Regions from separate parts of the Kocuria sediminis genome, predicted to be linked through region 3. Evidence: riboswitches for the same ligand, from Rfam matches in the RefSeq annotation. Region 3 holds a riboswitch; each other region holds the start of a gene.
The links. Region 3 has a riboswitch for S-adenosylmethionine ahead of GMA12_RS14670 (O-acetylhomoserine aminocarboxypropyltransferase/cysteine synthase family protein). Riboswitches for the same ligand answer to the same signal wherever they lie in the genome.

Region 1 (10,256 bases), on a different contig from region 3:
CACGGAAGGACGACGATGGACGACACCCTGGGCCGGGAACAGGCTGCCCGGCTGCACCGGACGCTCGAGGACGCGCGCATCGGCGGCCGCCGGCTCTGGGTGCGCTACCTCGCCCTCGGCGGGACCGCCGGGGAGCTCGAGGTCGAGGGCTACCGGCACGGCTGCCTGGACCTGCCGGTCCGGCAGCGCGACCTGCTGGCCTGGGCGGCCAACACGCTGCTCGACCGCCGCTTCCACCCGCGCGTGCCCTCCAGCGGCGACCTCGCCGCAGCCGTGGGCGGGGCGGACCGGGACCGGGGCGACATGGCGAGCTCCGCCGGCGCGGGCTGAGCCCCCGGGCCCCGTCCCGCACAGGGGGTTGACCGCGCCGGGGGACGGTGCAACGCTGGCCTCCATCAACAGTGTGCTTACTGATCGAGGTGGGCCGGATGCGAGCAATGGTGTACCGCGGGCCGTACAAGGTGCGGGTGGAGGAGAAGGACGTTCCGGGGATCGAGCATCCCAATGACGCGATCGTGCGGGTGACGCGGGCGGCGATCTGCGGGTCGGATCTGCACCTCTACCACGGGATGATGCCCGACACCCGGGTGGGGATGACCTTCGGCCACGAGTTCGTCGGGGTGGTCCACGAGGTGGGCTCCTCGGTGGAGCGCCTGGTGCCCGGGGACCGGGTGATGGTGCCGTTCAACGTGTTCTGCGGGTCCTGCTGGTTCTGCGCCCGGGGCCTGTACTCCAACTGCCACAATGTGAACCCCAATGCCACCGCGGTGGGCGGGATCTACGGCTACTCCCACACCTGCGGGGGCTACGACGGCGGGCAGGCCGAGTTCGTGCGGGTGCCCTTCGCCGATGTGGGGCCGGCGGTGATCCCGGAGTGGATGGACGAGGAGGACGCGGTGCTGTGCACCGACGCCCTGGCCACCGGCTACTTCGGGGCGCAGCTGGGCGACATCGCCGAGGGCGAGACCGTGGTGGTCCTCGGGGCCGGGCCGGTGGGGTTGTTCGCGGCGAAGTCGGCGTGGCTGATGGGCGCGGGCCGGGTGATCGTGGTCGACCACCTGGACTACCGGCTGGCCAAGGCGCGCCAGTTCGCCCAGGCCGAGACGGTCAACTTCGCCGAGCACGACGACGTGGTGGTGGAGCTCAAGCGCAGCACCGACTACCTGGGCGCGGACGTGGTGATCGACGCGGTGGGGGCCGAGGCGGACGGCAACTTCACCCAGCACGTCACCGCGGCCAAGCTCAAGCTGCAGGGCGGGTCCCCGATCGCGCTGAACTGGGCGATCGACGCGGTGCGCAAGGGCGGGACGGTGTCGGTGATGGGCGCCTACGGGCCGATGTTCAGCGCGGTGAAGTTCGGCGACGCGATGAACAAGGGCCTGACCCTGCGGATGAACCAGTGCCCGGTGAAGCGGCAGTGGCCGCGGCTGTTCGAGCACATCCGCAACGGCTACCTCACCCCCAGCGACATCGTCACCCACCGCATCCCGCTGGAGCACATCGCCGAGGGCTACCACATGTTCTCGGCCAAGCTCGACGGGTGCATCAAGACCCTGGTGGTGCCCGGGGCCTCCTGAGCCCCGGCACCCCACCCCGACCCGAGCCACCGGCCCACCGGCCCACCGGCCCACCGAGGAGGAAGCCATGACGCCCATCCCCGACACCCCCGGCGACGTCTCCGCCCACGCCGCCTATCTGCCCGGGGAGCCGGACCGGCGGGTGGACCGGGAGGCGCTGCGGGCCCGCATCCCCGGCTGGGGGGCGGACCTGGACCCGGCCGACCGCCCCGCGGTGCCGAGGCTGCGCTACGACCGGGCCGCCACCGGGGCGCACTGGGAGTTCCCCGAGCGCCAGCCCGAACGCTGGCCGCGGGAACGCTCGCTCGAGCACGCCGGGCTGCCCCCGGTCTTCGGCACCTCCTGCCCGCCCAAGGGCTTCTCCGGGGTGCTGCGCCGGCACGCCTACCGCCGCTACAGCGAAGGCCGGGCCGCGCACTGGCTGATCCTGCTCGCCGCCGACCGCATCGACGCCTGGGAGAGCCACCTGGCCTCCTTCGCCACCCTGCGCCCGGACAACCCGGTCACCGAGACCGGGGTGCGCGCCGAGTTCACCCGCCACGGGCTCTCCTCCCGCACCGGGCACCAGCGCACCGACCTCTCCCACCAGTGGCTGGACCCGCTCCTCGTGGCCGGGCCCTGGGTCCTGGCCGGCGGCGCCGCCCTCGCCGCCGGCCGCGCCCTGCTCCGGCGCGTCCGCTGAGCCGGGCTCAGCCCGCGCCGACGAGCAGCAGGGTCGTGCCGAAGACCAGGCCGGAGACCACGAGCACCACGGTGGTGTAGCCGAGGATGTCGCGGATCTTCAGCCCGGCGATGGCCAGCAGCGGCAGGGCCCAGAACGGCTGGATCATGTTGGTCCACTGGTCGCCGTAGGAGATGGCCATGATCATCACGGCCGGGTCCACGTCCAGCCGGGCGCCCGCGTCGAGCAGGATCGGGGCCTGGATCGCGACCTGGCCGCCGCCCGAGGGGACGAAGAAGTTGACGATGCCCGCCGACAGGAACGCGAGCAGCCCCAGCGTCTGGGGCGAGGCGACGGCCACGATCGAGTCGGAGAGCACCTGGATCAGCCCGGTCGCCGCCATCATGCCCATGATCCCGGCGTAGAGCGGGAACTGCAGGAGGATGTCCCCGACGTTGGCGGCGGCGTTCTTGATCAGGGCCATGACCTCGAAGGCGTTGCGGGCGATCAGGAAGATCAGGGCCAGGAACATCCAGTTCACGATGTCGAGCGTCACGGTGCCGCCCTCGGCGAAGTGCAGCACCAGGTAGCCGGCGAGCGCCAGCCCGACGACCAGGGTGGGGACCCGGCTGGCGTCGAGCCGGTCGGCGGGAGTGGCGACCTCGTCCTCGCCGACCGTCTGCTCCGACGCGGCGAGGGCGGCGGCGGTCATCCGGTGGGCGGGGTCCACGGCCCGCGGGGCGACGAGCCACAGGGCCAGGGCGACGAGCACGATCGTGACCACGGCGGCGGTGATGTTCCAGGCGGAGAAGGTGGTCTCCGTGATGGGCACGGTGCGCCCGATCTGCTCCTCGATGAAGGAGCCCGGGGTGGCCGCGGTGAGCGGCCCGGACCCGGAGTAGCCCATGTGCCAGACCACGAAGCCGGAGAACCCGGAGGCCACCAGCATCGGAAAGCTCAGCTCCAGGCCGCGGCGGTCCCCCTCGGCGGCGACGTCGCGGGCGAGCAGGGCGCCGACGACGAGGCCGAGCCCCCAGGTGATCAGGGAGGCGAGCGCCGCCACGAGGAAGACGAACACGTAGGCCTGCAGCGCCGTGCGGGGCACCCGGGCGAGGCCGCCGAGCAGCCGGCGCACCGGCCGGGTGTTGGCGAGGGCGTGGCCCAGCAGCAGGATCAGCGCCATCTGGGTCATGAAGGCGAGCAGCCCGGCGAGCCCCTCGCCCCAGCCGCGCAGCACGTCGGCGGGCCCGGCGTCCGTGAGCAGCAGCGCCATGACGCCCACGGCGACGCTCAGCAGGATCGCGAAGTTCAGCGCGGACGGGATGTACTTCTCGACGACCGAGTTGACGGGCCGCATGGCCCGGGCGATCGCGGGCTCACGGATGTCGGTGCTCATGACGGGATCTCCTGCGGTGGGGGGCGCGCGAGGATCCACGCCGGCCCCCGGTGACCACGGGTGCTCGTGGTCACCGGGGGCGGGCGTGGTGTCTCGCGGTGGGGGCGGGGCGGGTGGGTCGCGGGGGCCGGACGGGGTCAGTCGCGGTAGAGCAGCAGCGCCTCGCCCTGGCCGCCGCCGCCGCAGAGGGAGACCGCGGCCTTGCCGGAGCCGCGGCGGGAGAGCTCGAGCGCCGCGTGCAGGGCCAGGCGCGCCCCGGAGGCCCCGATCGGGTGGCCGAGGGCCACCGCGCCGCCGTGGATGTTGGCCTGCTCCAGCGGGTAGTCGAGGTCCCGCAGGGACTGGATCAGCACGGAGGCGAACGCCTCGTTGATCTCGATGAAGTCGAGGTCCTGCACGGTCCAGCCGGCCTTCTCGACGGCGGCCTCGATGGCCCGGGACGGCTGGGAGTGCAGGGACGTGTCGGGTCCGGCGACCTGGCCGGGGGCGCCGACGACGGCGAGGTGCTCCAGCCCGTGGCGCTCGGCGTATCCCCGGCTGGTCAGCACCACGGCCGCCGCCCCGTCGGACAGCGGCGAGGAGTTGCCGGCGGTGATGGTGCCGTCCTTGGCGAACGCCGGCCGCAGGCTCCCCATGGACTCGGCCGTGGCGTCCGGCCGGATGCCCTGGTCGGCGTCGACCACGAGCGGGTCGCCCTTGCGCTGCGGGATCGTCACCGGGGCGATCTCCTCGCGGAAGACGCCGTCGGCGGTGGCGCGGGCCGCGCGCCGGTGGCTCTGGGCCGCGACCTCGTCCTGCTCCGCGCGGGAGATGGACCGCTCGCCGTTGCCGGACTCGGTGAGCGAGCCCATGGACACGCAGGCGGCGACGTCCACGAGACCGTCCTTGGCCACGGCGTCCTCGAGCTTCAGGTCGCCGTAGCTCTTGCCCTGCCGCACCCCCGCGGCGAGGTGCGGGGCGTTGGTCATGGACTCCTGGCCGCCGGCCACGACGATCTCGGCCTCGCCGGCCCGGATCATCCGGGCGGCGTTGGTGATGGCCACGAGCCCGGAGAGGCACACCTTGTTGACGGTCTCGGCGGGCACCCCGAGCGGGATGCCGGCGGTGACCGCCGCCTGGCGGGCGGGGTTCTGGCCGGCCCCGGCCTGCAGGACGTGGCCCATGATCACGTAGTCGACCTGGTCGGGGGTGAGGCCGGCGCGTTCGAGCGCGCACGTGATGGCGTGGGCGCCCAGCTCGGCCGCGGTGAGGGACGCCAGCTGCCCCAGGATCTTGCCCTGGGGCGTGCGGGCGCCGGACAGGATGACGACGTCGTTCGGGGTGTTCATCGGTTCTCCTCGGCAGCACCTGGTGCGGCGGACACGGTCTCGGTCGGAGCGGTCTCGGTGGGGACGCTCTCGGGGGTGACGTCCTGCAGCTCGGTGCGGAAGGACGCCTCGGTCTTCGCGCGGACCTCGTCCTCGGTGACGCCGGGGGCGAGGCTGCGCAGCACGAGCCCGCCGTCCTCGACGTCGAAGACGCACAGGTCCGTGACGATGCGGTCGACCACGCCCACACCGGTGAGCGGAAGGTCGCACTCGGTCTTGATCTTGGCGGAGCCGTCCTTGGTCACGTGCTCGGTCAGCACGACGACGCGCGGGGTGCCCGCGACGAGGTCCATGGCCCCGCCCATGCCCTTGACCATCTTGCCGGGGATCATCCAGTTGGCGAGGTCGCCCGAGCCGGAGACCTGCATGGCCCCCAGGATCGCGATCTTGACGTGGCCGCCGCGGATCATCCCGAAGGACGTGGCGGAGTCGAAGATCGAGGCCCCGGGCAGCAGCGTGATGGTCTGCTTGCCGGCGTTGATCAGGTCCGGGTCCTCCTCCCCCTCGTAGGGGAACGGGCCCATGCCGAGCACGCCGTTCTCCGACTGCAGCACCACGTTCACGCCCTCGGGCAGGTTGTTGGCCACCAGGGTGGGGATGCCGATGCCGAGGTTGACGTAGTCGCCGTCGGAGAGCTCCACGGCGGCGATCGCCGCCATCTCGTCGCGGGTCCAGCTCATGCGTGGTCTCCGTTCTGGTGGGAGGGCTGCCCGGCCGTGGCGGGGCGGGGGCGGACGGTGCGCTGCTCGATGTCCTTGGGCGCGCCGCTGTACGGCACGACGTGCTGGACGTAGACGCCGGGGGTCACGATGTGGTCGGGGTGGATCTCGCCGACCGGCACGAGGTGCTCGACCTCGGCGACGGTGAGCTTCCCGGCGGTGGCGACGATCGGGTTGAAGTTGCGCGCGGTGTAGCGGTAGACGAGGTTCCCGTCGGTGTCACCGGTGTGGGCGTGCACCAGAGCGATGTCGGCCACGATGCCGCGCTCCTGCACGTAGGTCTCGCCGTCGAACTCGGCGTGCGGCTTGCCCTCGGCCACGAGGGTGCCGACCCCGGTCCTCGTGTAGAAGGCGGGGATGCCCGCGCCGCCGGCCCGGAGCCGCTCGGCGAGCGTGCCCTGCGGGTTGAACTCGACCTCGAGCTCGCCGTCCAGGTACTGCTGGGCGAAGAGCTTGTTCTCGCCCACGTAGGAGGCGAGCACCTTCGTGACCTGGTGGTTCTCCAGCAGCACCCCGAGGCCCTTGCCGTCCACGCCCATGTTGTTGGAGACCACCGTGAGACCGGTGACCCCGGAGTCGCGGACCGCCTCGATGAGGTCCCGCGGGATCCCGCTGAGCCCGAACCCGCCGACGGCGAGCGTCATGCCGTCCCGCAGGTGCTCCGCGAGCAGCTCGGCGGCGTTGTCGATGACCTTGGACACCCTTGTCCCTTCCTGTCGGTGAACTGTGACCCAGGACTCAATCTAGGAACACCCCACATACCGGTCAACCGGTGGGCCGGGATCCCGCGGACTTTCCTCAGCATCCGGCCATCAGGTCCCCGAATGTCCATATAGTGGAGTCCATGACGGAGAAGGTCGGGGCCGGCTCGGGCACCCAGGTGGTCCACCGCGTCGCGCAGCTGCTGCGCGCCGTCGCGGGGCGGGAGCAGGGCAGCACCGTGGCGGAGCTCGCGGCGGCGACCGGGCTGACGCGCCCCACCGTGCACCGCCTCCTGACGGGGCTGGCCGAGGAGGGACTGGTGGACCGCCCGGCCGGCAGCACGGCGTGGCAGCTCGGCCCGGAGCTCTACGTGCTGGGCGCGGTCGCGGCCCACCGCTACCCGATCCGGGAGCTGGCCGGGCCGTCGCTGCGCCGGCTCGCCGAGGCCACGGGGGAGAGCGCGTTCCTCTCGGCCCGCCGGGGAACCGAGACGGTGTGCCTGGCGCGGGTGGAGGGGGCGTTCCCGATCCGCTCCCACGTGCTGTACGAGGGCCTGCGGCTGCCGCTGGGGGTGGCCTCGGCCGGTCTGGTGGTCCTGGCCCACCTGCCGGACGCGGAGGTGGAGCGGATCCTCGCCGCCACGACCGCGGTCCGCGCCGAGTGGGGCCCGCTGCACACCTCCGAGCGGATCCGCGAGCTGCTGGAGGACGTGCGGCGGGAGGGCTTCGCGGTGAACCCGGGGCTGATCGTGGAGGGCAGCTGGGGCATGGCCGCGGCGGTCTTCGACGCGACCGGCGCGCCGGTCTACGCCCTGAGCCTCACGGGGATCGAGCCGCGCTTCGCCGGGGAGCGCCGCGGCCTCCTGGGGCGGGCCCTGCTCACGGAGGCCCACCGGCTCTCCCGGGAGCTGGGCCACCGCTGAACGGTCCGCGGTCCGCTCAGCGCGCCGTCCAGCCCCCGTCCATCGTGTAGGACGCGCCGGTGACCATGGAGGCGTGCGGTCCGGCCAGCCACGCCACGAGGCTGCCGACGTCCTCGGGGTCCACGAGCTTCTTCACCGGCGTCTCGCCGAGCATGATCCGCTCCACGACCTCGGACTCGGGGATCCCGTGCACCCTGGCCTGGTCGGCGACCTGCTTCTCGACCAGCGGGGTGCGCACGTAGCCGGGGTTGACGCAGTTGCTGGTCACCCCGTGCGCCGCCCCCTCCAGGGCCACGGTCTTGGACAGCCCCTCGAGGCCGTGCTTGGCCGCGACGTAGGCGCTCTTGTAGGGGGAGGCCCGCAGCCCGTGCACGGACGAGATGTTCACGACCCGCCCCCAGCCCCGCTCGTACATGTGCGGCAGGGCCGCGCGCACCAGCAGGAACGGGCTCTCGAGCATGAGCACGAGGATCCGGTGGAAGTCGGCGGGGTCGAAGTCCTGGATCGGGGACACCTTCTGGATGCCGGCGTTGTTCACGAGCACGTCCGCCTCCAGGCTCAGTCCGGCCAGCGCCGCGGTGTCGAGCAGGTCGACGGCCCACGCCCGCCCGCCGAGCTCGTCGGCGACCCGCTGCGCGCCGGCCTCGTCGACGTCGGCCACGACCACGTGCGCCCCGGCGCCCGCCAGGGCGCGGGCCGCGGCCAGTCCGATGCCGCTCGCTCCACCGGTCACCAGCGCGGTGCGGCCCTCGAGGCCGTTGTCCTGGAACATGGAGATCCTTCCTTCCGTCCGCCGCGCCCACAGGGTCCGGGGCACCGGTCACCGTCACGGTATGTGATCCGGAGCACGACGGCGAGCAGGGACCCGCGCGTCACACGGCGTCATGCCCGTCACGCGGGTCCCGAATGGCGCAACATCCGGGCCGTGGGATTGGATGGGGTCGTCACCATCCAGAGCGGCCGAGAGACCTGGCTCGACGACGCCGCAGCAACCCGCACGGACGGCCCCCGCGCCTCCGCCCCGGTGCTACCGCCAGGACCGATGGAAAGGACAGCGCCCCATGCTGCACAGTGCCGACCGCATCCTCACGTCCCACGCCGGGTCCCTCCCCCGGACACCGGAGCTGCTGGAGGCCAACGAGGCCCGTGTCCCGGGCGCGGCCGGGGCCGAGGAGTTCGACCGCCTGCTGCGGGACGCCGTCGTGGACGTCGTGCGCCGCCAGCGCGAGGCCGGCATCGACGTGGTCAACGACGGCGAGTACGGCCACGCGATGACCCACTCGGTGGACTACGGCGCGTGGTGGACCTACTCCTTCGACCGCACGGGCGGGCTCGAGATCGTCGACGACAACGACGTCCACGTCCCGAAGCGCTCGACCCCCGGCAACGTGGTGCTCACGAGCTTCCTGGACCGGCGGGACCTCGCCGCCTTCCACGACGCCTACACGGACCCCTCCTCCGGCATCCACCTGGCCGACCCCGACCTGCCGCCGCCCGTGTTCCCGGCGGCGACCGGGCCGATCAGCTACACCGGCCGGGACGCGGTGTCCTCCGACGTCGCCAACCTCACCGCCGCGCTGCGGGAGACGGGGGCGGCCGAGGGCTTCGTCGCCGCCCTGTCCCCCGGCTCGGCCGCACGGATCGGCAACCACCACTACGCGAGCGAGGAGGAGTTCCTCTACACGTGGGCGGACGTGCTCCGTGAGGAGTACACCGCGATCCTCGACGCCGGCCTGGTGCTGCAGATCGACGACCCCTCCATCGCCGAGTCCTGGGACCAGATCAACCCTGAGCCGGCCGTCGAGGACTACCGGCGCTTCATCCAGCTCCGCGTGGAGGCCCTCAACCACGCCCTCCGCGGTCTGCCGCAGGAGCGGATCCGCTTCCACCTGTGCTGGGGCTCCTGGCACGGCCCGCACACCACGGACCTCGAGTTCAAGCACCTGGTGGACCTGCTGCTGTCGATCGACGCGGGCGCCTACTCCTTCGAGGGCGCCAACGCCCGGCACGAGCACGAGTGGAAGGTCTGGGAGGACCACGCCCTGCCCGAGGGCAAGCTGATCCTGCCCGGCGTGGTCTCGCACGCCACCAACGTCGTGGAGCACCCCGAGCTCGTCGCCGACCGGATCGAGCGCTACGCCAAGCTCGTGGGGCGCGAGAGCGTCATCGCCTCGACCGACTGCGGCCTGGGCGGGCGGGTGCACCCGCAGATCGCGTGGGCGAAGCTCGAGACGCTCGCCCGCGGCGCCGAGCTCGCCTCGCGCCGGCTCTGGGCCTGAGCGCCCCGCCCGCACCCACCCCCGTCAGCCACCCCCGAGGAGCACCTCCATGACCCTGCAGAACACCGATCGCGTGCAGACCACCCATGTGGGCTCCCTGCCCCGGACCCCGCGCCTCCTGGAGGCCAACCGGCAGCACGCCGAGGGCGCGATCACGTTCGAGCAGCTCACGGACGAGCTCGCCACGGGCGTCGAGGACGTCGTGCGGCGCCAGCGGGAGACCGGCGTGGACGTGGTCAACGACGGCGAGTACGGGCACACGATGTCCAGCGCCGTCGACTACGGGGCCTGGTGGAACTACTCCTTCTCGCGCCTCGGCGGGCTGACGCCCACGGACGAGGACCGGTGGGCGTCCACGGAGCGCAGGCGCTCCTCGCCCGGGCACGTCGTGCTCACGAGCTTCCCGGATCGCCGGGACCGGGAGCGGTTCCGGGAGGCGTACGAGGACCCGGCGTCGGGCATCCTCACCGGGCGCTCCTCGACCACGCAGCCGAAGATCACCGGACCGCTGACCTACACCGGGCAGGAGGCGGTGGCCTCCGACGTCCGCAACCTCAAGGCCGCCATGGCCGCCACGGGCGCGGAGACGGGGTTCGTCGCGGCGCTGTCCCCGGGCTCCTGCGCGCGCGTGAC
Region 2 (10,256 bases), on a different contig from region 3:
CGCCGGGGTCATGGTGAGGGCGCCGGCACCGAGGCCGAGGACTGCGGCGGCGGAAAGGGTCTTGCGCATGGTGTGTGCTCCTTGAACGGGCTCCCTGGCGGAAGCGGGATCGACCTTGCACCCGTACTACCGGCGGGGACCCCCCGCCGGATGCAGCAGGTCACATTTTTTCCGAGAAGTTCTTCCCGACCCGCTCCGCCCCAGAATGGGAGGGCGTCACCGCGGCCCGCCCGGGGGCGCTCCCCGTCCGCCCGCCGAGCAGCAGGAGCCACCGTGGACGACCAGCGCTTCACCGCCCGCACCGCCGTCGTCACCGGGGCGGGCTCCGGGATCGGGCGCGCCACCGCGCTCCGGCTCGCCCGGGAGGGGGCCACCGTCGTGGTGGTGGACTCCTCGGCGCGCCGGCTGGAGGACCTGGTGGCGGACGAACCCCTCCTGCCGCTGTTCCCCGTGGTGGCCGACCTCACCGAGGAGGGCGCGGCGGGCCGGGTGCTCGCGGCCGCGGACGGCCGGCTGGACGTGCTCGTCAACAACGCCGGGATCATGGACCGGTTCGAATCCGTCGCCGAGGTCGACGACGAGACGTGGGACCGGGTCTTCGCCGTCAACGTCGTCGCCGTCATGCGGCTGACCCGGGCGGCGATCCCGCTGCTGCGGGCCTCCGGCCGAGGGGCGATCGTCAACGTGGCCTCCGAGGCCTCCCTGCGCGGCTCCGCCGCCGGCGCCGCCTACACGGCCTCGAAGCACGCGGTGGTGGGGCTGACCCGCAACACCGCCCTCATGCACGCGGCCGACGGCATCCGCACCAACGCCGTGGCTCCCGGCGCGACCGCGACCGGCATCGAGGCCCCCATGGACTCGGATCTGTTCCCCGGGCGGATGGGAGCGTTCCTGCAGAACGTCCCCTACACCGCCACGGCGGAGCAGGTGGCCGCCGTCGTCGTCTTCCTCGCCAGCGACGACGCGTCCAACGTCAACGGTGTCGTCCTGCCCTCGGACGGCGGCTGGTCGGCGGTCTGAGCCGCGCGCCCGGCGCGGCGGCGCCCGCCGCGGGCCGTCCGCAGGAACGGCCGGGCGGGCCCGCACGCGGCACGGGGCTCAGATCTCCTCGAGCGTCGACCCCTCGGCCGGCTCCTCGAGCGTGACCTCGCGGTCCTGCTCCTCGAGGTCGGCGGGATTCGCCTCGAGCGAGGACGCCTCCGAGCGGTCGGGCGTGTGCGCCGACGCCTCGACGTCCTGGTCGTCCATCTCGGGCGGCTCGGCGTCGATCGACTGCTCGAGCCGGTCGGCCTCGTTGTACTCGCTGCTCGAACCGGGTGCGTCGCTCATGGCTGCCTCCTGCGTCGTGGGACCGATGGAGCCACCGGTCGGGCGACCGGTCGCGTGCGTCCGACCTTACTCGGCCCGGCCGCTGTTCCCAGCCCCCTGGGCGTCCGATAACGTGGTCTGCACCACAGGAAGCACCGCTCAACAGCAGGAGTTGTCCATCATGACGAGTCGATTCCACCGCTATGCCGAACTGTTCAAGAGCACCGGTCCCTGGTGCACCGTGTACACGGACATCAGCACGGGCACGGTCGACTCGCTGCACGCGATCGACGTCCTGCCGGAGAACATCTGCCGGGAGCTGGAGCAGCAGGGGGCGTCCAAGGCCGATCTCGCCGCGGTGGAGGCCGCCGTGCGCCCGGCGGAGGGCGTGCCGGACCCGGTGTGCCGCTATCTGCTGGTGCGCGACGGCGCCGTGGAGATCAACGAGGTCCTCCCCGGCCCCCTGGCCGGGCGCGGCGTGCTCGAGGTGGGCGAGGTGCCCGACCTCACCCCCCTGTTCCGGCACCGTCCGGACGACTTCCCCTACGTGGTGGCCGAGGTGGGGCGGGACGGCGGCGAGATCTGCCTGGAGTACGCCAGCCGCGCCCGCGCCCTGGACGAGCAGCAGATCGAGGGCGAGACCGAGCACCTGAAGAAGTTCCCCGGCGGCGGCTGGTCGCAGGGACGCTGGCAGCGGCACACCGAGGACGTGTGGCGGCGCAACACGGAGCAGGTCGCCGAGCAGATCGACAAGGTCGTGGCCGAGAGCGGGGCGCAGCTCGTCGTCCTGGCCGGGGACCTGCGGGCCCGGGGCCTCGTCGAGGAGCAGCTGTCCAAGGCCACCCGTGCCCTGGTGAGCGTCGTGGACGCGAACACCCGGGCCGAGGGCAGCCAGTCCGCCGACTTCGGCCACCAGGTCGAGGGGCGCGTCGCGGAGGTCATCGCCCACCGGCAGCACGAGCTGCTCGAGCGGCTGGCCGAGCAGCAGGGCCGCCCGGACCCCACGGCGGTGTCCGGGATCGAGCCGGTGGTCTCGGCGCTCCAGCAGGCGCAGGCCGAGACGCTGCTGATCGACGACACCCACCTGGACGCGGAGCAGCAGCTGCTCGCGCTGGACGCCGAGCCGTGGGTCGCCGTGACGGAGTCGGAGGCCGTGGGCGCCCGCGTGCTCGGCCGGGTACCTGCCGACGCCGCGCTGGTCCGCGCCGCGGTGCTGACCGACGGCCGCCCGGTCTTCGTGCCGCCCGGAGCCCTGCCGGACAGCACGGACGTGGCGGCCCTGCTGCGCTGGCGCGCCGCCCCGGCCGGCTGACCGGCCCCGCCGCACGGCAACGGCTCCCCCGCCGAGGCGGGGGAGCCGTTGCCGTGCGGGCCTGCTGTGCGGACCTGCTGGCCGCACCGCGCTGTCGGTGCGGCGGAGCGGTCAGTAGGCCGGGCCGGTGGTGTTGCGCGTGGCGCTGCGGTCGTGGGTGTCCCGGCGCAGGAAGGACAGGCCCACCATGGTCACGCCCAGGACCAGGTGCAGCCAGTCGTCGGCGGTGTTCACCGGCACGACGTTCGCGGGCGACTCCGGGCCCACGAGCAGCCCGTAGATCCACAGGACCAGATAGACCAGCCCACCCCACAGCAGGAAGCTGCGGGCCCCGGCGGCGGAGCGGGCCAGGGCCAGCCCGGCCACACCGTAGAGCAGGTGGACGATGTTGTGCAGCCAGGAGACCTGGAAGACGCCCAGCAGCATCGCCTCGGACTGGTGGCCGGCGGCCATGAGCTGGTCGTAGTTCGTGGTCAGGCCCGGGATGAAGCCGGCCACGCCCACGAGCAGGAAGACCGCCCCGTACAGCAGAGCGGCGGTCTGGACAGGTGAGCGGTGCGCGGTCCGGTGGTCCGGCCGGGCGGCGGGAGTGGTCATGGTGGTGCCTCGCTTCCTTCGTGTCTGCGGTGATCCGGGTGTGGGACCGGAGCGGCGGACGTTCATGGAAAGCATGCTTGGTACCACCAGAGTACTGCGCTGCCGCACGCGGTGGAAGAGCGCGGGGCCCGCGACCCCGAGTGCGTCAGGACACGAGATCGCGGGCGGGGGTGTCCGCGGCGGACGGCTTGCCGGCGTAGGCGCCCCGATACCGCGCGGCCGGGTGGGTGTCGAGCACCCTGGTCCGTCCGGCGCCGTAGACGTTCTCGCGCAGCGTGGTGCCCTCGTAGGCGGTGCGGTAGCGGCCGCGCTTCTGCAGCTCCGGCACGACCCACTCCACGAAGTCCTCGAACGAGCCCGGGGAGACGTGGTAGGCGAGGTTGATGCCGTCCAGGCCGCCGTCGTCGATCCACCGCTCCAGCTCGTCGGCCACCGTCTGCGGGGACCCGACGATCGGCACGCCCATCCCGCCCATCGAGATGTGCTTGGCGACCTCCTTGACCGTCCACTTCTTCTTCGGGTCCGCGGTGGTGAACGGGGTGAGGAAGGACTGGATGGAGTCGGTCTTGATGTACTCCAGCACGTCGTTCTCGTCGTAGCGGCCCAGGTCCACCCCGGACCAGCCGCCCACGAGACCCAGGGCGCCGTCGGCGTCCGCGTACTGCTCGTAGTCGCGCCGCTTCTGCTCGGCCTTCGCGTCGGTCTCGTCGACGATCACGTGCAGCATGGCGAAGATCTTGAGGTCGTCCCGCCCCCGGCCCTGGGCCTCGGCCTCGTCGCGCAGCTTGTCGGTGACCACGCGGGTGAGGTCCGGGCGGATGCCGCCCACGAACACCGCCTCCGCGTGCCGCCCGGCGAAGGCGCGCCCGCGCGAGGAGGCGCCGGCCTGGAAGATCAGCGGGGTGCGCTGCGGGGACGGCTCGGTCAGCCCGATGCCCGGCACGTCGAAGTACTTGCCGTGGTGCTGGATGGGGTGCACGAGGGACGGGTCGGCGAAGACCCCGTTCTTGCGGTCGCGCTTGACCGCACCGTCCTCCCAGGACCCCTCCCACAGCTTGTAGCAGACCTCCATGAACTCCTCGGCGATCTCGTACCGCTCGTCGTGGGAGATCTGCTCCGTCAGCCCGTGGTTCTCGGCCGCGGACTTCAGGTAGGACGTCACCACGTTGAAGCCGATCCGGCCCTTGGTCAGGTGGTCGAGGGTCGCGAACTTCCGTGCCAGCGGATACGGCTGCTCGTAGGTGATCGCGCTGGTCACCCCGAAGCCGAGGTGCTTCGTCACGGCCGCCATCGCGGAGATCTGCATGAACGGGTCGTTGACCGGGATCTGGGTGGCGTCCTTGATCACCGGCGCCGCGGAGTTCCGGTAGACGTCGTAGTAGCCGACCACGTCGGCGAGGAACATCGCGTCGAACAGGCCCTTCTCCAGGACCTGGGCGACGTCCGTCCAGTACTCGAGGGTGTTGTACTCGTCGGCGCGGGAGCGCGGGTGCTTCCACAGGCCCGGGGCCTGGTGCCCCACGCAGGTCATGTCGAAGGCGTTCAGGGCGATGCGCTTGCTCACAGGGACCTCCCAGGTCGATCATCGACCCGCGCCCGTGCGTCGTGAAGACCTGCTCGCGGGTCCGACGCACTCGTGGGCGCCGTACTTGCCACGGGGCGAGTGCGCCGCGGCCCGATGTTCATCTGGGGCACCCCGCTACGGGAGAGGGTTGCCGCCCGACCAGCCAGAGCTTCGCGTCGGGACTCGTCATCGTCGTCGCGGACCAGCTTAGCGGCTCCCCCCGCACACGGGGCAACCCCTCGTCCACCCGGTGCACGGGAGGATCACGGAAACTCGCGGAAGGACCGCGGGAGGAGTCAGGCCGGCGGGGCGAGCGGCGGCGAGCGCCGCGGGTCCAGCGTCCAGCCGCGCCGCAGCCGCGCCCCGAGCTCGATCAGCGGGCACGTGTCCATCACCACGTCGAGTCCCGCGGCAGCGGCGCGGTCCGCCGCCGCGTGGTCCACGACGCCCAGCTGCAGCCACACGGCGCTGGCGCCGGCGGCGATGGCCTGGTCCACGACGGCCCCGACGCGGCGGGAGTTGACGAAGCAGTCCACCACGTCGATCCGCCCCGGGACCTCGGCGAGCGTGCGGAAGCCGGGCTCACCGTGCACCACCTCGCCCTTCGGGTTGACCGGGACGATCGTCATGCCGAGGTCGTCCCGGATGCGCTTGGCGACCGAGTGCGCGGGCCGGGCCGTGTTCCCGGTCAGCCCCACCACGGCCCACCGTCCGGACTGTGTCATCAGGCGGTCGATCACGGCTGGGTCGTTGCGGCTCATGCCCCCACCCTGGCACGAACCCGCCGCCCACGTCCCGCACGCATCCCCACCATGTCCCGAGGTTGCACGTCCCGGCCACCGCGCACGGGTCGCCGACACGTGCGATCCCGGCGGGAGGGCAGGAGGGATGGGTCAGGAGAAGAGCGGGAACAGGTCGGCTTCGGGGCCCAGGTGCGCGCGGTCCTGGGCGGGCAGGGCCGCGCGGCCGGTGCCCACCCGGGCGAAGTGCTCGTCGCTCCAGTGCTCGGGCGGCTCCCGCTCCCACAGGTCGATGAGGACCCGGCGGACCTCGGCGAGCCCGTCCACCGCCGGCCCCGGGCAGCCCTCCAGGTGCTCGATGAGGTCCAGGTGGTGCACCGTGGCCTCCACGGCCAGGGTGCTCAGGAGGTCGTCGACCCGGAGCACGTGGCCCTGGGTGCGGACCGTCCCGCCGGGCCGGCAGCGCTCCGCCGCGTGCACCAGCGCCCGCGCCGACTCCCGGTAGTGCCCCCGCAGCTCCTCCCAGTCCGGGTACAGGCTCGCCGCCGCCCGGGTGCGGCGCCGGTCCTCGGCCGCGGCCGCGGGGTCCACCCCCCGGTCCGCCCAGTAGGTCGCGGCGTCCCGATCCGGGCGGGCCGTGGTGGGCGTGTGCAGGGCGACCAGACCGCGCACCGCATCCGCGGCGCAGTGGTGGGCGAGGTCCCGCACCGACCACCCGCGGCAGCCGGTGGGAGCCCAGGAGTCGTCGTCCCCGAGCCCGTCCAGGACCGCCGCGAACGCCGTGCAGGCGTCGCGGACCAGGTCCGCCCGGGTCGGGGTGTTCCGGCTCGTCATGGGTCCATGGTGCGGCACGAGGGCGCGGCGTGCCACCGTTTTCGACCATGACGGCCCGCGGAGCGATTTGCCAGGCGGCCCGCGGAGCACGTTCAATGGGGCGGTAACCATCCGGAGCGGCTGAGAGACCTGGCTCGTCGACGTCGCAGCAACCGGCACGGATCCGTCCGATCCCCGTGCGAGGTGCTAATGCCAGGACCGATGGAGTTGATCATGGGCACGTCTCTGCTGGGCTCTGCACCGTCCACCACTGCCGCACCGGCCACCGCGAAGCGCGCCTGCTCGGTGGCCTTCGAGCACGTCGGCAAGGCCTTCCCGTCCGGCGGGTACGACCACCACGTCCTGCACGACGTCGACGTCACGGCCCGGCCCGGGGAGGTCCTGGCGATCCTGGGGCCCTCGGGCTGCGGCAAGTCCACGCTGCTGCGGGCCGCCGCCGGCCTCGACACCGCCTCGGCCGGCCGGGTGCTCATCGACGGCACCCCGGTCTCCGGGATCGACCCGCGCTGCGCCGTCGCCTTCCAGGAGCCGCGGCTGCTGCCGTGGCGCTCCGTGCGCGAGAACGTCCGCCTGGGGCTGCCCTCCGGGCTGGGCCGGGCCGAGGCCGACGCCGTGATCGACGACCTGCTGCACCTGGTCGGGCTGACCGCCCACGCCCACCACCGTCCCCGGGCGATCTCGGGCGGCATGGCCCAGCGCGCGTCGCTGGCCCGGGCGCTGGCCCGCAACCCCGGCGTGCTGCTGCTCGACGAGCCCTTCGGCGCCCTCGACGCCCTGACCCGGCTGCGGATGCAGGACCTCCTGCTCACCGTCCACGCCGCGCAGCCGACCACCGTCCTGCTGGTGACCCACGACGTCGACGAGGCCCTGCAGCTGGCCGACCGGATCGTGGTCCTGGGCCGCACCGGCCCGACCGCCCCCGCCTCGATCAGCACGGTGCTCTCCGTGCCCGGCGACCGTCCCCGCGACCGGGCCTCCGAGGTCCTCGCCGAGCTGCGGGTGCAGCTGCTCGGCCACCTGGGCGTCGACGCCCACCACCCCGCGACCCGCTGATCCCGCCCCGCTCCCCCCGGGCGCGGCGCGGCCCTGCGCCGCGCCGGGTCCGCCCGGCACGCCCACCCCACCACGAAAGGCCCCACCATGCCGCTGTCCCCGCGCCCCGCCCGCACGGTCCCCGCCCTCGCCGCCGTCCTGACCCTGTCCCTGACCGGGTGCATGGCCGGGGAGGGCTCGGGTGAGGGCTCCGGCGAGGCACAGGCGGCCGAGAAGGTCACGGTCGACTGGGCCACCTACAACCCGCTCTCCGTGGTGATCAAGGAGAAGGGCTGGCTCGAGGCCGCCTTCGCCGAGGAGGGCACCGAGGTGGAGTGGGTGCAGTCCGCGGGCTCGAACAAGGCGAACGAGGCGCTGCGCGCCGAGGCGGTCGACATCGGCTCCACCGCCGGCTCCGCGGCGCTGCTGGCCCGCAGCAACGGCACCCCGATCAAGGTGATCGACCTGTACTCGCAACCGGAGTGGTCCGCGCTCGTCACCACCCCGGGCAGCGGGGTGGGGTCGGTGGCCGACCTCGAGGGCCGCACCGTGGCCGCCACCAAGGGCACCGACCCCTACTTCTTCCTGCTCCAGGCCCTCGAGGAGGGCGGGGTGGACCCGGCCGACGTCACGATCCAGAACCTGCAGCACGCCGACGGCCGCTCGGCGCTGGAGAACGGCCAGGTGGACGCCTGGTCCGGGCTGGACCCGATCATGGCCGCCGCGGAGCAGAACGGCGCCGAGCTGTTCTACCGCAACGTGGACTTCAACACCTACGGCTTCCTCAACGCGCACGAGACCTTCCTCGAGGAGCAGCCCGAGGCGGCGCAGACCGTGGTGGACGTCTACGCCTACGCCCGGGACTGGGCACTGGCCCACCCCGAGGAGACCGCCCAGCTGCTCGCCGACGCGGCCGGGATCGAGCTGTCCGTGGCCGAGCAGGTGCTCGAACGGACCCGCCTGGACATCGACCACGTGCCCGGCGAGCAGCAGCTGGCCGTGCTCGAGAAGGTCGGCCCGATCTTCGTGGACTCCGGTGACGTGTCCGGCCAGGAGGAGATCGACGAGGCCCTGGCCGGCCTCGTGGAGAGCTCCTACGCCGAGGGCGCCGACGCCGCCCGCGTGGCCGAGGCCGCCGAGGGCGCGGAGGCCGGGCTGTGACGGCGCCGCTGAGCCCGTCCGGGGACGCCGTCCGCACCGACGACGCCGTCGGCGCCGACGACCCGGGCGCGGCGCCCGCCCCCGTCGCGCAGCCCCGCCGCCGTCCCCTGCTGCGCGCGGGACTCGGCCTGCTCCTGCCCGCGGCGCTGCTGGTGCTGTGGCACGTGCTGTCCACCGCCGGGGCCTTCAGCGCCGTCCAGCTGCCCGCCCCGCTGGCGGTCCTGACCGCCGGCGCCGACCTGCTGTCCCGGGGCGAGCTGTGGACGCACGTGGGCATCTCCACCCAGCGCGTGCTCATCGGCTTCCTGGTCGGCGCCGGGCTGGGCCTGGCGGCGGGCTCCTTCATCGGGCTCTCCCGCTGGGGCTCCGCGCTCGTGGGCCCCACGATCGGGGCCTTCCGCGCGGTACCCTCGCTGGCGTGGGTGCCGCTGCTGCTGCTGTGGATCGGCCTCGGCGAGGACTCCAAGGTGACGCTGGTGGCGATCGGGGCGTTCTTCCCCGTCTACACCACCGTCTCGGCCGCCCTGCAGCACGTGGACCGCAACCTGCTCGAGGCGGCCCGGGCCTTCGGCGTGCACGGGTTGCGGCTGCTCACCACGGTGCAGCTGCCGGCGGTCATGCCCTCGGTCATCTCGGGGCTGCGCCTGGCGCTGGCCCAGGCGTGGCTGTTCCTGGTGGCCGCGGAGCTGCTGGGCGCGTCCATGGGGCTGGGCTTCCTCCTCACCGACTCGCAGAACAACGGCCGCACCGACCGCCTGCTGCTGGCCATCGTCCTGCTGGCCGTGCTCGGCAAGCTCTCCGACGCGCTGCTGGGCGTGTTCGAGAAGTGGGCCGTGAAGAAATGGGCCTGACATCCCCGTCTGGCACAGTGGGCACACACCGGGCACGCCCGTGCCGCCAGGAAAGGACCGCAGCACCGTGAACGCCAGCTGGAGCGACCCGCTCTCCCCCACCCCGAACCCGGCCCTGGTCTCCGACGCCGCGCGCGTCGCCTTCTGGGAGGGCCAGGCCTCCCGGCTCGACTGGTCCGAGCCGTGGACCACGGCGCACCGCTTCGAGGGCCCGCGGCGGATCGGGCAGGACGCGGACGGCAACCCCACCTGGTCGGTCCCGGAGCTGGCGTGGTTCGAGGGCGGGACGCTCAACGTGGCGCACAACTGCGTGGACCGCCACGTCGAGGCGGGCCGCGGCGCCCACGTGGCCCTGTACTTCGAGGGCGAGCCCGGCGACCGGCTGGTCTACACCTACGCGGACCTGCAGCGCGAGGTGTCCCGGGCGGCCAACGCCCTGCTCGCCCTGGGCGTGGAGCAGGGCGACCGGGTGGTGGTCTACCTGCCGGTGATCCCGGAGACCGTCATCATCACGCTGGCCTGCGCCCGGATCGGCGCCGTGCACTCGCTGGTCTTCGGCGGGTTCTCCGCCGAGGCCCTGCGGTTCCGCGTCGAGGACACCGGCGCGAAGGTGCTCGTGACCACGGACGGGCAGCACCGGCGCGGGGCCGTGGTGCCCGTCAAGGCCGTCGCCGACGAGGCGTGCGGCGGGGACAACGCGATCGAGCACGTCGTCGTGGTGCGCCGCACCTCCCGCCCGGGCCGCAGCGACCTGCCGCGCGGGACCCGGGGGACGCACTCCAAGGAGGAGGACGCGGTCCCGTGGACGCGCGGGCGCGACGTGTGGTGGCACGAGCTGGTGGCCGAGCAGTCCGACG
Region 3 (10,256 bases):
AGGGGCGTGGCCGTCGTGTCCGCGTCCGTCGACCGCGTCGTGGCCCGCAGCCCCCTGGGCGGCTGGGAGGTGCGAGCGCCGGGCTCCCGCTGGGGCGGCCTCCGGGCGAGCACCCGGGCCGGCGCCCTGCAATGGGCCTGGAACATCACCCGGGACACCGGGGGCAGGGTCCTGCTGCACCCCGGCGCCGCTCCCGGCCGCGGGTCCGTCCCGAGCCGCTGAGCCTCCCGGCCACCGCCGGCCCGGGCCCGCAGGCCCGGGCCGGCGGAGCTGCTACAGGTCCGCGAGCACCGACATCGGGTTCTCGACCGCGTCGGCCACCATGCGCAGGAAGCCGCCGGCCGTCCCGCCGTCGCACACCCGGTGGTCGAAGGCCAGGGAGAGCTGGGTGACCTTGCGGACGGCCAGCTGCCCGTCGACCACCCACGGCCGGTCGATGATCCGGCCGACCCCGAGGATCGCCACCTCCGGGTGGTTGATGATCGCCGCGGCCCCGTCCGTGCCGAACACCCCGTAGTTGTTGAGGGTGAACGTGGACCCGGACAGCTCCGCCGGGGAGGCCTTGCCGGAGCGGGCGAGCTCGGTGAGCCGCCGCAGCTCCGCGTCGAGGCCGCGGGCGCTCAGGGCGTGGGCGTTGCGGATGTTCGGCACCACGAGCCCGCGGTCGGTCTGCGCCGCGAAGCCCAGGTTCACGCCCTCGAAGCGCACGATCTCCTGGCTGCCGTCCTCGCGCGTCTCGATGCGGGTGGCGAGCTCGGGGTAGCGGGTCAGGCCGGCGAGCACGAAGCGGGCGATCAGGGCCATGAGCCCCGGCGCGGTGGCGGGGTCCTGCGCCTTGAGCGCCGCGCGCAGCTCCACCAGCTTCGTGGCGTCCACGTCCACCCAGACGGTGGCCTCGGGGATCTCGGTGCGCGAGCGGCTCATCGCCTGCGCGATGACCTTCCGCACCCCCGAGACCGGCACGCGCCCGGCCACGCCCAGCCCCGTGCGCGGGTCCGTCGGGGACGGCGCCCCGGCGGCCGTCTCCGGGGCGAGGGGCTGCGGCGCGGCGGCCTCCGGCGTGGCCGTCTCCGGGGCGGCGGCCACGACGTCCCGGCGGAGGATCAGCCCGCCGGGCCCGGAGCCGCGCACGGTGGAGATGTCGATCCCGCGGTCCTTCGCGAGCTTGCGCACGATCGGGGAGACGACGGTGGGGGCCAGCCGCGGGGCCGAGGCCATCGCGTCGTGGGCGGCCCCGGCGGCGGCGGCCTGCCCGGCGGCCTGCTCGGCGAGCTGCCGGGTGAGCCGGTCGCCGAGCCCGTCGGCGACCGGGCCGGAGGCCCCGGCGGTGGCGCCGGAACGCCTGGGGCGGCGCCGGCGCCCGGCCGATCCCGCCGCCGGGGTGCCGTAGCCGATCAGCACGCTGCCGGAGCCCTCGGCGTCGTCGGAGGTCCCGGAGGCCACGGTGCCCGCCTCGGCCGCGGAGCGGGGGTCCGCGCCGGCGCGCTCCTCCTCGCGGTAGGACTGCCCGCCGCGGGGCCCGCCGCCCTGCGGGGCGGGGGTCCCGGAGGTGTCCCCGGTGTTCACGGAGATCAGCGGCGCGCCCACGTCGAGGGTCTGCCCGGAGGCGCCGTGCAGCTCCTGCACGGTCCCGGCGAAGGGGCAGGGCACCTCCACTGCGGACTTGGCGGTCTCCACCTCGGCGATGGGCTGGTCCACGGCCACGGTGTCGCCCACCTGGACCAGCCAGCTCACGAGCTCGGCCTCGGTGAGTCCCTCGCCGAGGTCCGGCAGGGTGAACGTCTTCACGGTCATGGTCAGTCCTCCCACTGCAGGTCGTCCACGGCGTCGAGGATGCGGTCGACGCTGGGCAGGTAGTACTCCTCGAGCTTGGGCGAGGGGTACGGGATGTCGAAGCCGGTCACCCGCCGCACCGGCGCGGCCAGCGAGTGGAAGCAGCGCTCCTGCACCCGGGCGACGATCTCGGCGGCCACGGAGGCGAAGCCGGGGGCCTCGGCGACCACGACCACGCGCCCGGTGCGGCGCACCGACGCGGCGACGGTCTCGTCGTCGAACGGGACGATGCTGCGCAGGTCCACGACCTCGAGGGAGCGGCCCTCGGCCTCGGCGGCCGCGGCGGCCGCCAGGGCGGTGGGCACGGACGGCCCGTAGGTGAGGATCGTGGCGTCCTGCCCGGTGCGGGCGACGACGGCGCGGCCCTCCCGGCGCTCCGGGGCCCGGTTCTCGTAGCGGTCCCTCAGCTCGGCCAGGTCCACCGGCGCCTTGGACCAGTAGAGCTTCTTCGGCTCGAAGAACACCACGGGGTCGTCCGAGTCGATCGCCTCGCGGAGCATGAGGTAGGCGTCCTCGACGGTGGCCGGGGTGAAGACCTTCAGGCCCGGGGTGTGGGCGTAGTAGGCCTCGGAGGAGTCGCAGTGGTGCTCCACGCCGCCGATGCCGCCGGCGTAGGGGATGCGGATGACGATCGGCAGGGTCACGGCGCCGCGGGTGCGGTTGTGCATCTTCGCGATGTGCGAGGCGATCTGCTCGAAGGCCGGGTAGGCGAAGGCGTCGAACTGCATCTCGATCACGGGGCGCATCCGGTTCATCGCCATGCCCACGGCCATCCCGGCGATCCCGGACTCGGCCAGCGGGGTGTCGAAGCAGCGGGTGCGGCCGAAGCGCTTCGTCAGCCCGTCGGTGATCCGGAAGACCCCGCCGAGGGTCCCGACGTCCTCCCCGAAGACGACGACGGCGTCGTCCGCGGCCAGGGCGTCGGCCAGGGCGGTGTTGAGCGCCTGGGCGAAGGTGGCCGGCTTGACGGCCGGGGTCCGCCCGGACGGGGCGGGGGCCTGGAGGGTGCTCACTGTGCGATCTCCTCTCGGGCGAGCTCGGCGGCGAGGAACTGCTCCTGCTCGGCGAGCTGCGGGGTCTGCTCGGTGTAGACGTGGCGGAAGAGCTCGCGCGGGTCGACCTCCACGTCGGCGTTCATGCCGTCGCGCAGGGCCGCGGCGACGTCCTCGGCGGCCGCGGCGATGCGCTGCTCGGCCGCGTCGTCGAGCAGCCCCTCCCCGGCCAGGTAGGCGCGCATGCGGGTCACGGGGTCCTTGGCGATCCACTCCTGCACCTCGGCGTCGTCGCGGTAGCGGGTCGCGTCGTCGGCGTTGGTGTGGGCCTGCATGCGATAGGTGTGGGCCTCCACGAGGAGGGGCTCGGACTCCGAGCGCGCCAGGTCCACGGCGCGGCCCAGCGTGGCGAGCAGGGAAACCAGGTCGTTGCCGTCCACCCGCTCCCCGGCCATGCCGTAGCCGACCGCCTTGTGGGCGAGGCTCGGGGCGGCCGACTGCTGGGACAGGGGCACGGAGATCGCGTAGCCGTTGTTCTGCACGAAGAACACGACCGGCAGCTTGAACACGGCGGCGAAGTTCAGGGCCTCGTGGAAGTCGCCCTCGCTCGTGGCGCCGTCGCCGCACATGGCCAGGACCACGGTGTCCTCACCGCGCAGCTTCGCGGCGTGGGCCACGCCCACCGCGTGCAGCAGCTGGGTGGTCAGCGGGGTCGACTGGATGCCGACGTGGTGCTCGTGGGGGTCGTAGCCGCCGTGCCACTCGCCGCGGAAGATCGACATCACGTCCATGGGCCGCACGCCCCTGGTCATCACGGCCACGGTGTCCCGGTAGGTGGGGAACAGCCAGTCGCCCTCCCGCAGGCACAGGGCCGCGGCCACCTGGCAGGCCTCCTGCCCGTGGCTGGAGGGATAGACGGCCATCCGGCCCTGGCGCACCAGCGCGGAGTTCTGGTCGTTGACCCGGCGGCCGACCACCAGCTTCTCGTAGGCGCCCAGCAGCACGTCCCCGGCGGGCAGCGGGTACTCGTGGCCGGGCTCGGTGCCCTGCTCCTCGGCCGGCAGCAGGCGGCCGGCGGGGTCCACCATCCGGATCTCGCCGCGGGCCGGGAGCATGTACTGCTCCGGTGTGATGCCGAAGGTCTGGGAGGCCCGGAGGATCGGGTCCTCGGGGGTCTCGACGGTCTGGCTCATGGTGTCCCCTCGGTCGGTCCCCGGTCCGGGCGCGGACGCGGGGAGGCGGGAAGGCCGCTGAAGTTCTGTCCGCCCAGTATGAGAAGGATGAGCGGTTCGTATCCAGGCGCGCGGGAAAGTCCAGAATCCTGCGGGCGGCGGTGCCGTCTCCGTGGACGAAATGTTTTACTGTGGCGTGGGACACACGCATTCGTCCGACACCGCTTCCCGCCCTCCCACCCCACCCCGAAGGAGCCCGCCGTGCCCTCGACCCCCGTCCCGCTGGACGAGACCGACCGGAAGATCCTCGCCGAGCTCTCCCGGGACGCCCGGCAGTCGGTGACCGCGATCGCGGCGGCCGTGCACGTCTCCCGCGCCCACGCCTACGCCCGCATCAACCGGCTGCGCGACGAGGGGGTGATCCTGCGCTTCAGCACCGTGATCGACCCGGTGCGCGCCGGGCTGCAGGCCTCGGCCTACGTGACGCTGAAGCTCCAGCAGAACACCTGGCGGGAGCTGTGCGGGCAGCTGCAGGCCATCCCGGCCGTGCACCACATCGCCCTGGTGGGCGGGAACTTCGACGTCATGCTGCTGGTGCGCGCCGTGGACACGGTGCACCTGCGGCAGGTGATCTTCGAGCACATCCAGCAGCTGCCCGGCGTGGTGGACACCCAGACGTTCCTGATCTTCGAGGACATCGACACCCGGGCGTAACCCGCCGCGGCACCGGGTGCGCGGGACGCCACCGGGGGTGATCGCAAGGGCGTCACAGGATGCGTCGCGAGCGGCGTCACGATCCGTCACGGACGTCATCTTCGGTCGTGGAGCGGCGCCGGCCCGCCCCGCGCATACTGTGGTCCCAGCTTCACGAGACGCGACTGCCAAGCTCCGACTGGGTCGCGCACCAACCCCATGCTCACCGGGTGGTTCGGATGAGGAAGCGGCCTGCATCCCCGTTGCCGCGCAGCGGGTGACCGGTGCGGGTAAGAGCAAGTGCACAGGAGCCGCGCCATGTCCCTCCCCGTGACCGACCTGGACCTCTCGACCCGGCAGATCCACGCCGGCGCCGACCACGACCCCGGGCAGCGCACCCTCACGGTGCCGATCTACCAGAGCGCCGCCTTCGAGTTCCCGGACTACGAGGCCGCCCGGCAGATGTTCGCCCAGACCCGGGCGGGCTTCACCTACACCCGCACCGGCAACCCGACGGTCGCCGTGCTCGAGCAGCGGATCAGCGACCTCGAGGGTGGGGTGGGCGCCGTGGCCACCGGCTCCGGGCAGTCCGCGGTGGCCGTGGCGCTGCTGGCCCTGCTCGGGCAGGGGGAGGACAGGCACCTGGTCGCCTCCGAGAAGCTCTACGGCGGGACCGTGGACCTGCTCACCGACTCGCTGGCTGACCACGGCGTCGAGGTCGACTTCGTGGACCCCACCGTCCCCGGCGCCTGGGCCGCGGCCGTGCGCCCCGACACCCGCGCCTTCCTGCTCGAGTCCATCGGCAACCCGCTGGCCACGCTGCCGGACCTGCCCGGGATCGCCGACGTCGCCCGGGCGGCCCGGGTGCCCGTCGTCGTCGACAACACCCTCGCCTCCCCGGCGCTGTACCGGCCGCTGGAGAAGGGCGCGGACGTCGTGGTGCACTCGGCCACCAAGTTCCTCGGCGGCCACGGCAACGCCCTCGCCGGGGCGGTCGTGGACGGCGGGACGTTCGACTGGTCCGCGCAGCCGGCGCGGTGGCCGCAGTTCACCCGCGCCCGCGCCCGCTGGGGCGGGCAGAGCCTGCTCGACAAGTGCGCCGGGGCCAGCCCCTACCTGCACCTGGTTCGGGCCAAGTACGTGCACGACCTCGGCACCACGCTCTCCCCGTTCAACGCCAGCCAGATCCTGCAGGGCACCGAGACCCTCGACCTGCGGGTGGCCCGGCACACGGCCTCGGCACTGGCCGTGGCCGAGTTCCTCGCCGATCACCCCGCCGTCGCGCGCGTGCACCACCCCGGGCTGCCGGGGGACCCCGGGGCCGGGATCGCGGCCCGGGACTTCCCCCGCGGCACCGGCTCCGTGTTCTCCTTCGACCTCGCCGCCCCGGACGCCGCCGTGGGGCCCTTCATCGACGGGCTGCGGCTGTTCAAGCTGGTCGCCAACATCGGCGACACCCGCAGCCTCGTGGCCCACCCGGCCGCGATGACCCACTGCCGGCTCACGCCCGAGCAGCGCCGGGCGGGCGGGATCGCCGAGACCACCATCCGGCTCTCGATCGGCCTCGAGGCCCCGCAGGACCTCGTGGCCGACCTCGGCCAGGCCCTCGACGCCGTGCCCGAGACCGTTCCGACCCTCCGGAAGTGAGCCCCACCATGACTCGGACCGTCACCACCCGCCGACGCGGCTTCACCACCACCGCCGTCCACGCCGGCCAGCAGCCCGACCCGCTGACCGGGGCCGTCATCCCGCCGGTCTACCAGACCTCCACCTTCGCCCAGGACGGGATCAACGTCCTGCGCGCCGGCCACGAGTACAGCCGCGGCTCGAACCCCACGCGCAACGGCTTCGAGGAGCAGCTCGCGGCCCTGGAGCACGGCGATCGCGCGTTCGCCTTCGCCTCCGGGATCGCCGCCGAGGACGCGCTGCTGCGGGCGGTGCTGCGCCCGGGCGAGCACGTGGTGCTCGGCGCCGACGGCTACGGCGGCACCAACCGGCTGATCACCCGGGTGCTCGCCCCGTGGGGGATCGGCCACACGCCCGTGGAGATCACCGACCTCGACGCCGTCCGCGCCGCGGTCCGCCCCGGGGACACCGCGGTCCTGTGGCTGGAGACGCCCTCCAACCCGCTGCTCGGCATCGCCGACGTCGCGGCCTGGGCGGAGCTGGCCCGGGAGGCGGGGGCGCTGCTCGTGGTGGACAACACCTTCGCGTCCCCGTACCTGCAGAACCCGCTGCTGCTCGGCGCCCACGCCGTGGTGCACTCCACCACCAAGTACATCGGCGGGCACTCCGACGTCCTCGGCGGGGCCGTGGTCGTCGGAGCCGCCGCCTGGCGCGGCGCGCCGCTCGCGGAGACGGTCGGCTTCCAGCAGTTCGCCGCCGGCGCCGTGGCCGGGCCCCAGGACTCCTACCTGGCCGCCCGCGGGCTCAAGACCCTGAGCCTGCGCATGGAGCGCCACCAGGAGAACGCCCAGCGGATCGCCGAGTGGCTGCTGGAGCGCCCGGAGGTGTCCCGGGTGCTCTACCCCGGGCTGCCCGAGCACCCCGGCCACGCGCTCGCCGCGACGCAGATGCGCGGGTCCGGCGGCATGGTCTCCTTCCGCCTCGCCGGGGGAGAGGCTGCGGCCCGCGCGGTGGCCGAGGGCACGCGGCTGTACTCGCTGTCCGTGAGCCTGGGCGGGGTCGAGTCCCTGATCTGCTATCCGTCGGAGATGACGCACGCCTCGGTCCGGGGCACCCCGCTGGCGGTGCCCACCGACCTCGTGCGGCTGTCGGTGGGGATCGAGGACGTCGAGGACCAGCTGGAGGACCTCGAACGGGCGCTCACGGGCGCGGCCTCGTAGCCCGAGGCGCTACCCTGGCCCGCATGAGCACCGGCACCCCGCACTCCGAGACGTTCCTCGAGCTGCCCGGGCCCGTGGTGGGCACCGGGTGGCTGGCCGGCCACCTCGGCGACCCCCGGCTCGTGCTGGTGGACGCGAGCTCCACGCTCAACCGCACCGAGGAGGCGATCCCGGGCGCCCTGCTCCTGGACCTGGACGGGCCGTTCGCCGACCCGTCCGCGGAGCTGCCGCACACGATGCCCCCGGCCGGCCGGCTGACCGCGGCGGCCCGTGCGCTGGGGATCTCCCGGACCAGCACCGTGGTGGCCTACGACGGCAAGGGGATCTTCGCCTCCGCCCGGGTGTGGTGGATGCTGCGGGCGGCGGGCTTCGACCGGGCGGCGGTGCTCGACGGCGGGCTGCCGGCCTGGGCCGCCGAAGGACGGCCCGTGGGCACGCACGCGGATCCGCCCGCCGAGCCCGGCGACGTCGAGCTCGTGCCGCAGGAGGGGTTCTTCGTGGGCGCCGACGACGTCGCCGACGCCCTCGGGGAGCCCGGGGCGGTCGTCCTCGACGCCCGCTCCGCCGGCCGGTTCGCGGGCACGGAGCCCGAACCGCGGCCCGGCCTGCGCCCCGGCCACATGCCCGGGGCGGTCAGCCTGCCGTACACGGAGCTGCAGGGCCCGGACGGGCGGCTGCTGCCGCTGCCCGAGCTGCGGGCGCGGATCGCGGCGGCGGCCCCCGAGGGGCGGCGCGTGGTCACCAGCTGCGGCTCGGGGCTGACCGCGTGCGTGCTGGCCCTGGGCGCCCACCTCACGGGCCGCACGGAGGTCGCCGTCTACGACGGCTCCTGGGCCGAGTGGGGCCGCCCGGGCCCGCGGCCGGTGGCCGGCCCCGGCTGAGCCGGGCCCCGGTCAGCCGCGGGCCCCGGTCAGCCGCGGGCCCCGGCGTCCCGCGCGGCGGCGGCCCCCTCGATGTCCTGCTCGGTGGCCGTCTGCGCGGTGGCGGCCTGGTCGGGGGTCCGCTCCGGGGCGTGCGGGCCGGAGCCGTCCCGCGCGGCGGCCGCGGCCAGGATGTTGCGGGCCATGGAGGGGAAGATGAAGCCGTGGAAGGGCCACACGCCCCACCAGTAGAGCCGGCCGGGCAGGCCCTTCGGGAAGAAGATGGCCCGCTGCCGGTAGCGGCTGCCCTCGCCCTCGGGCTCCACGGACAGCTCGAGCCAGGCCCGGCCGGGGGCCCGCATCTCCGCGTGCAGCAGTAGCTTGTGGCCCTCCTCCAGCGCCTCGACCCGCCACCAGTCCACGTACTCGCCGACCTGCAGGTCCGTGGCGTCGCGGCGGCCGCGGTTGAGCCCGGCGCCGCCCACGAGCTTGTCCATGACCCCGCGGACCTGCCAGGCCAGGGGCAGCGAGTACCAGCCGTTGCGCCCGCCGATGGACTCGATGACCCGCCAGACCTGCTCGGGACGGGCCGGTCCGGTCCGGCTGCGCTCGTCGACGAACACCGTGCGCCCGGCCCAGTCCGGGTCCGAGGGGAGGGGGTCCGCGGCGGCCTCGGAGGAGCTGTAGTGGACGTCCCACGTGGTCTCCACGGAGTTGTCCTCGATCTTCTTCAAGGCCAGCGACACGGCCCGGCGGTAGCCCGCCAGGCCCTCGGGGGGCGGGGGGATGTAGGCGTCGATGTCGTGCTCGTCCGCCACCGCGTCGTGCTGCAGGGACTGCACGAGCGGCACGGCCAGGGCCAGGGGGATCGGGGTGACCATGCCCACCCAGAACCCGGACAGCCGCGGCGCCGGCAGGGGGAGGTGGAAGACCACGCGCCGGCGCAGTCCCGCCACGCGGGCGTAGCGGCGCATGGCGTCCGCGTAGGTCATCACGTCGCGGGAGCCGATGTCGAAGGTGCGGTTGAGGTCCTCCGGCAGGTCCATCGCGTGGATGAGGTAGTACAGGACGTCGCGCACGGCGATGGGCTCGATCCGGTTGGTCACCCAGGAGGGGGCCGGCATGACCGGGAGGGTGTCGCCCAGGTGCCGGATCATCTCGAAGGAGGCCGACCCGGAGCCGATCACCACGCCCGCCTGGAGGACGACCGCGGGCACCGCCCCGGCCAGGAGGATCTCCCCGACCCGCACCCGCGAGCGCATGTGCTGGGACAGCTCCACCCCGGAGGGGTGCAGGCCGGAGAGGTAGACGATGCGGCGCACCCCGGCCCGCTCCGCGGCCTCGGCCACGGTCCGGGCCATCTGCGCCTCCTGCTCCTCGAACTGGCGGGAGCCGCCCATGGAGTGCACCAGGTAGTACAGGGTGTGGACGTCCCGGCAGGCGGCGGTCATCCCGTCGAGGTCGTTGAGGTCCGTCTCGGCGACCTCCACCCGGTCCCGCCACGGCACGGAGCGCAGCTTACCGGGGGACCGCACGGCCACGCGCACGGTGTGGCCCGCCTCCAGCATGCGGGGCGCCAGGCGCCCGCCGACGTAGCCGGTGGCACCGGTGATGAGGACGCGCTGGGGAGAGCTCATGGCCTGCCTTTCGTGCGGGTCCCGTGAGCGTACCAACGCCGCCCGACAGGGCCCTGGGCGCCGGCCGGGCCGCCGGCGGGCACGGGAACGGCCGCACCCGGGTAGGGTGCGGCCGTGTCCGGCGGCGCCGCGGGAAGCGGGCCGGGCGAACGGGTCAGGGCAGCGCCAGGCGGAACACCTTCGCCCACGCCGAGGCCACCTGCTTGGGCAGGGGGCCCGTGGT

Region 1: it holds a riboswitch for S-adenosylmethionine, as region 3 does, so the genes downstream of both, GMA12_RS15865 (cobalamin-independent methionine synthase II family protein) here and GMA12_RS14670 (O-acetylhomoserine aminocarboxypropyltransferase/cysteine synthase family protein) in region 3, are expected to answer to the same signal.
Region 2: it holds a riboswitch for S-adenosylmethionine, as region 3 does, so the genes downstream of both, GMA12_RS15750 (ABC transporter ATP-binding protein) here and GMA12_RS14670 (O-acetylhomoserine aminocarboxypropyltransferase/cysteine synthase family protein) in region 3, are expected to answer to the same signal.

What each region holds. Positions count from the first base shown of each region.
Region 1 is NZ_WOGU01000015.1:74,848-85,103, forward strand. It holds gene GMA12_RS15820 (hypothetical protein) at 16-330, shown strand; gene GMA12_RS15825 (zinc-dependent alcohol dehydrogenase) at 429-1,577, shown strand; gene GMA12_RS15830 (hypothetical protein) at 1,645-2,259, shown strand; gene GMA12_RS15835 (short-chain fatty acid transporter) at 2,267-3,634, opposite strand; gene GMA12_RS15840 (acetyl-CoA C-acetyltransferase) at 3,772-4,962, opposite strand; gene GMA12_RS15845 (CoA transferase subunit B) at 4,959-5,681, opposite strand; gene GMA12_RS15850 (CoA transferase subunit A) at 5,678-6,421, opposite strand; gene GMA12_RS15855 (IclR family transcriptional regulator) at 6,565-7,344, shown strand; gene GMA12_RS15860 (3-hydroxybutyrate dehydrogenase) at 7,361-8,116, opposite strand; SAM riboswitch class I at 8,289-8,393, shown strand; gene GMA12_RS15865 (cobalamin-independent methionine synthase II family protein) at 8,406-9,623, shown strand; gene GMA12_RS15870 (cobalamin-independent methionine synthase II family protein) at 9,673-10,256, shown strand, end outside.
Region 2 is NZ_WOGU01000015.1:50,499-60,754, forward strand. It holds gene GMA12_RS15710 (DUF4397 domain-containing protein) at 1-69, opposite strand, end outside; gene GMA12_RS15715 (SDR family NAD(P)-dependent oxidoreductase) at 274-1,020, shown strand; gene GMA12_RS15720 (Rv3202a family protein) at 1,099-1,329, opposite strand; gene GMA12_RS15725 (baeRF2 domain-containing protein) at 1,490-2,620, shown strand; gene GMA12_RS15730 (DUF4383 domain-containing protein) at 2,732-3,217, opposite strand; gene GMA12_RS15735 (LLM class flavin-dependent oxidoreductase) at 3,363-4,781, opposite strand; SAM riboswitch class IV at 4,858-4,972, opposite strand; gene GMA12_RS15740 (CoA-binding protein) at 5,078-5,542, opposite strand; gene GMA12_RS15745 (maleylpyruvate isomerase N-terminal domain-containing protein) at 5,675-6,355, opposite strand; SAM riboswitch class I at 6,460-6,563, shown strand; gene GMA12_RS15750 (ABC transporter ATP-binding protein) at 6,569-7,408, shown strand; gene GMA12_RS15755 (aliphatic sulfonate ABC transporter substrate-binding protein) at 7,496-8,548, shown strand; gene GMA12_RS15760 (ABC transporter permease) at 8,545-9,399, shown strand; gene GMA12_RS15765 (AMP-binding protein) at 9,467-10,256, shown strand, end outside.
Region 3 is NZ_WOGU01000013.1:18,325-28,580, reverse strand. It holds gene GMA12_RS14700 (hypothetical protein) at 1-1, shown strand, start outside; gene GMA12_RS14695 (DUF2188 domain-containing protein) at 7-222, shown strand; gene GMA12_RS14690 (dihydrolipoamide acetyltransferase family protein) at 274-1,794, opposite strand; gene GMA12_RS14685 (alpha-ketoacid dehydrogenase subunit beta) at 1,797-2,846, opposite strand; gene GMA12_RS14680 (thiamine pyrophosphate-dependent enzyme) at 2,843-4,018, opposite strand; gene GMA12_RS14675 (Lrp/AsnC family transcriptional regulator) at 4,259-4,711, shown strand; SAM riboswitch class IV at 4,861-4,993, shown strand; gene GMA12_RS14670 (O-acetylhomoserine aminocarboxypropyltransferase/cysteine synthase family protein) at 5,009-6,337, shown strand; gene GMA12_RS14665 (cystathionine gamma-synthase) at 6,346-7,536, shown strand; gene GMA12_RS14660 (sulfurtransferase) at 7,560-8,417, shown strand; gene GMA12_RS14655 (SDR family oxidoreductase) at 8,447-10,033, opposite strand; gene GMA12_RS14650 (fatty acid desaturase family protein) at 10,188-10,256, opposite strand, start outside.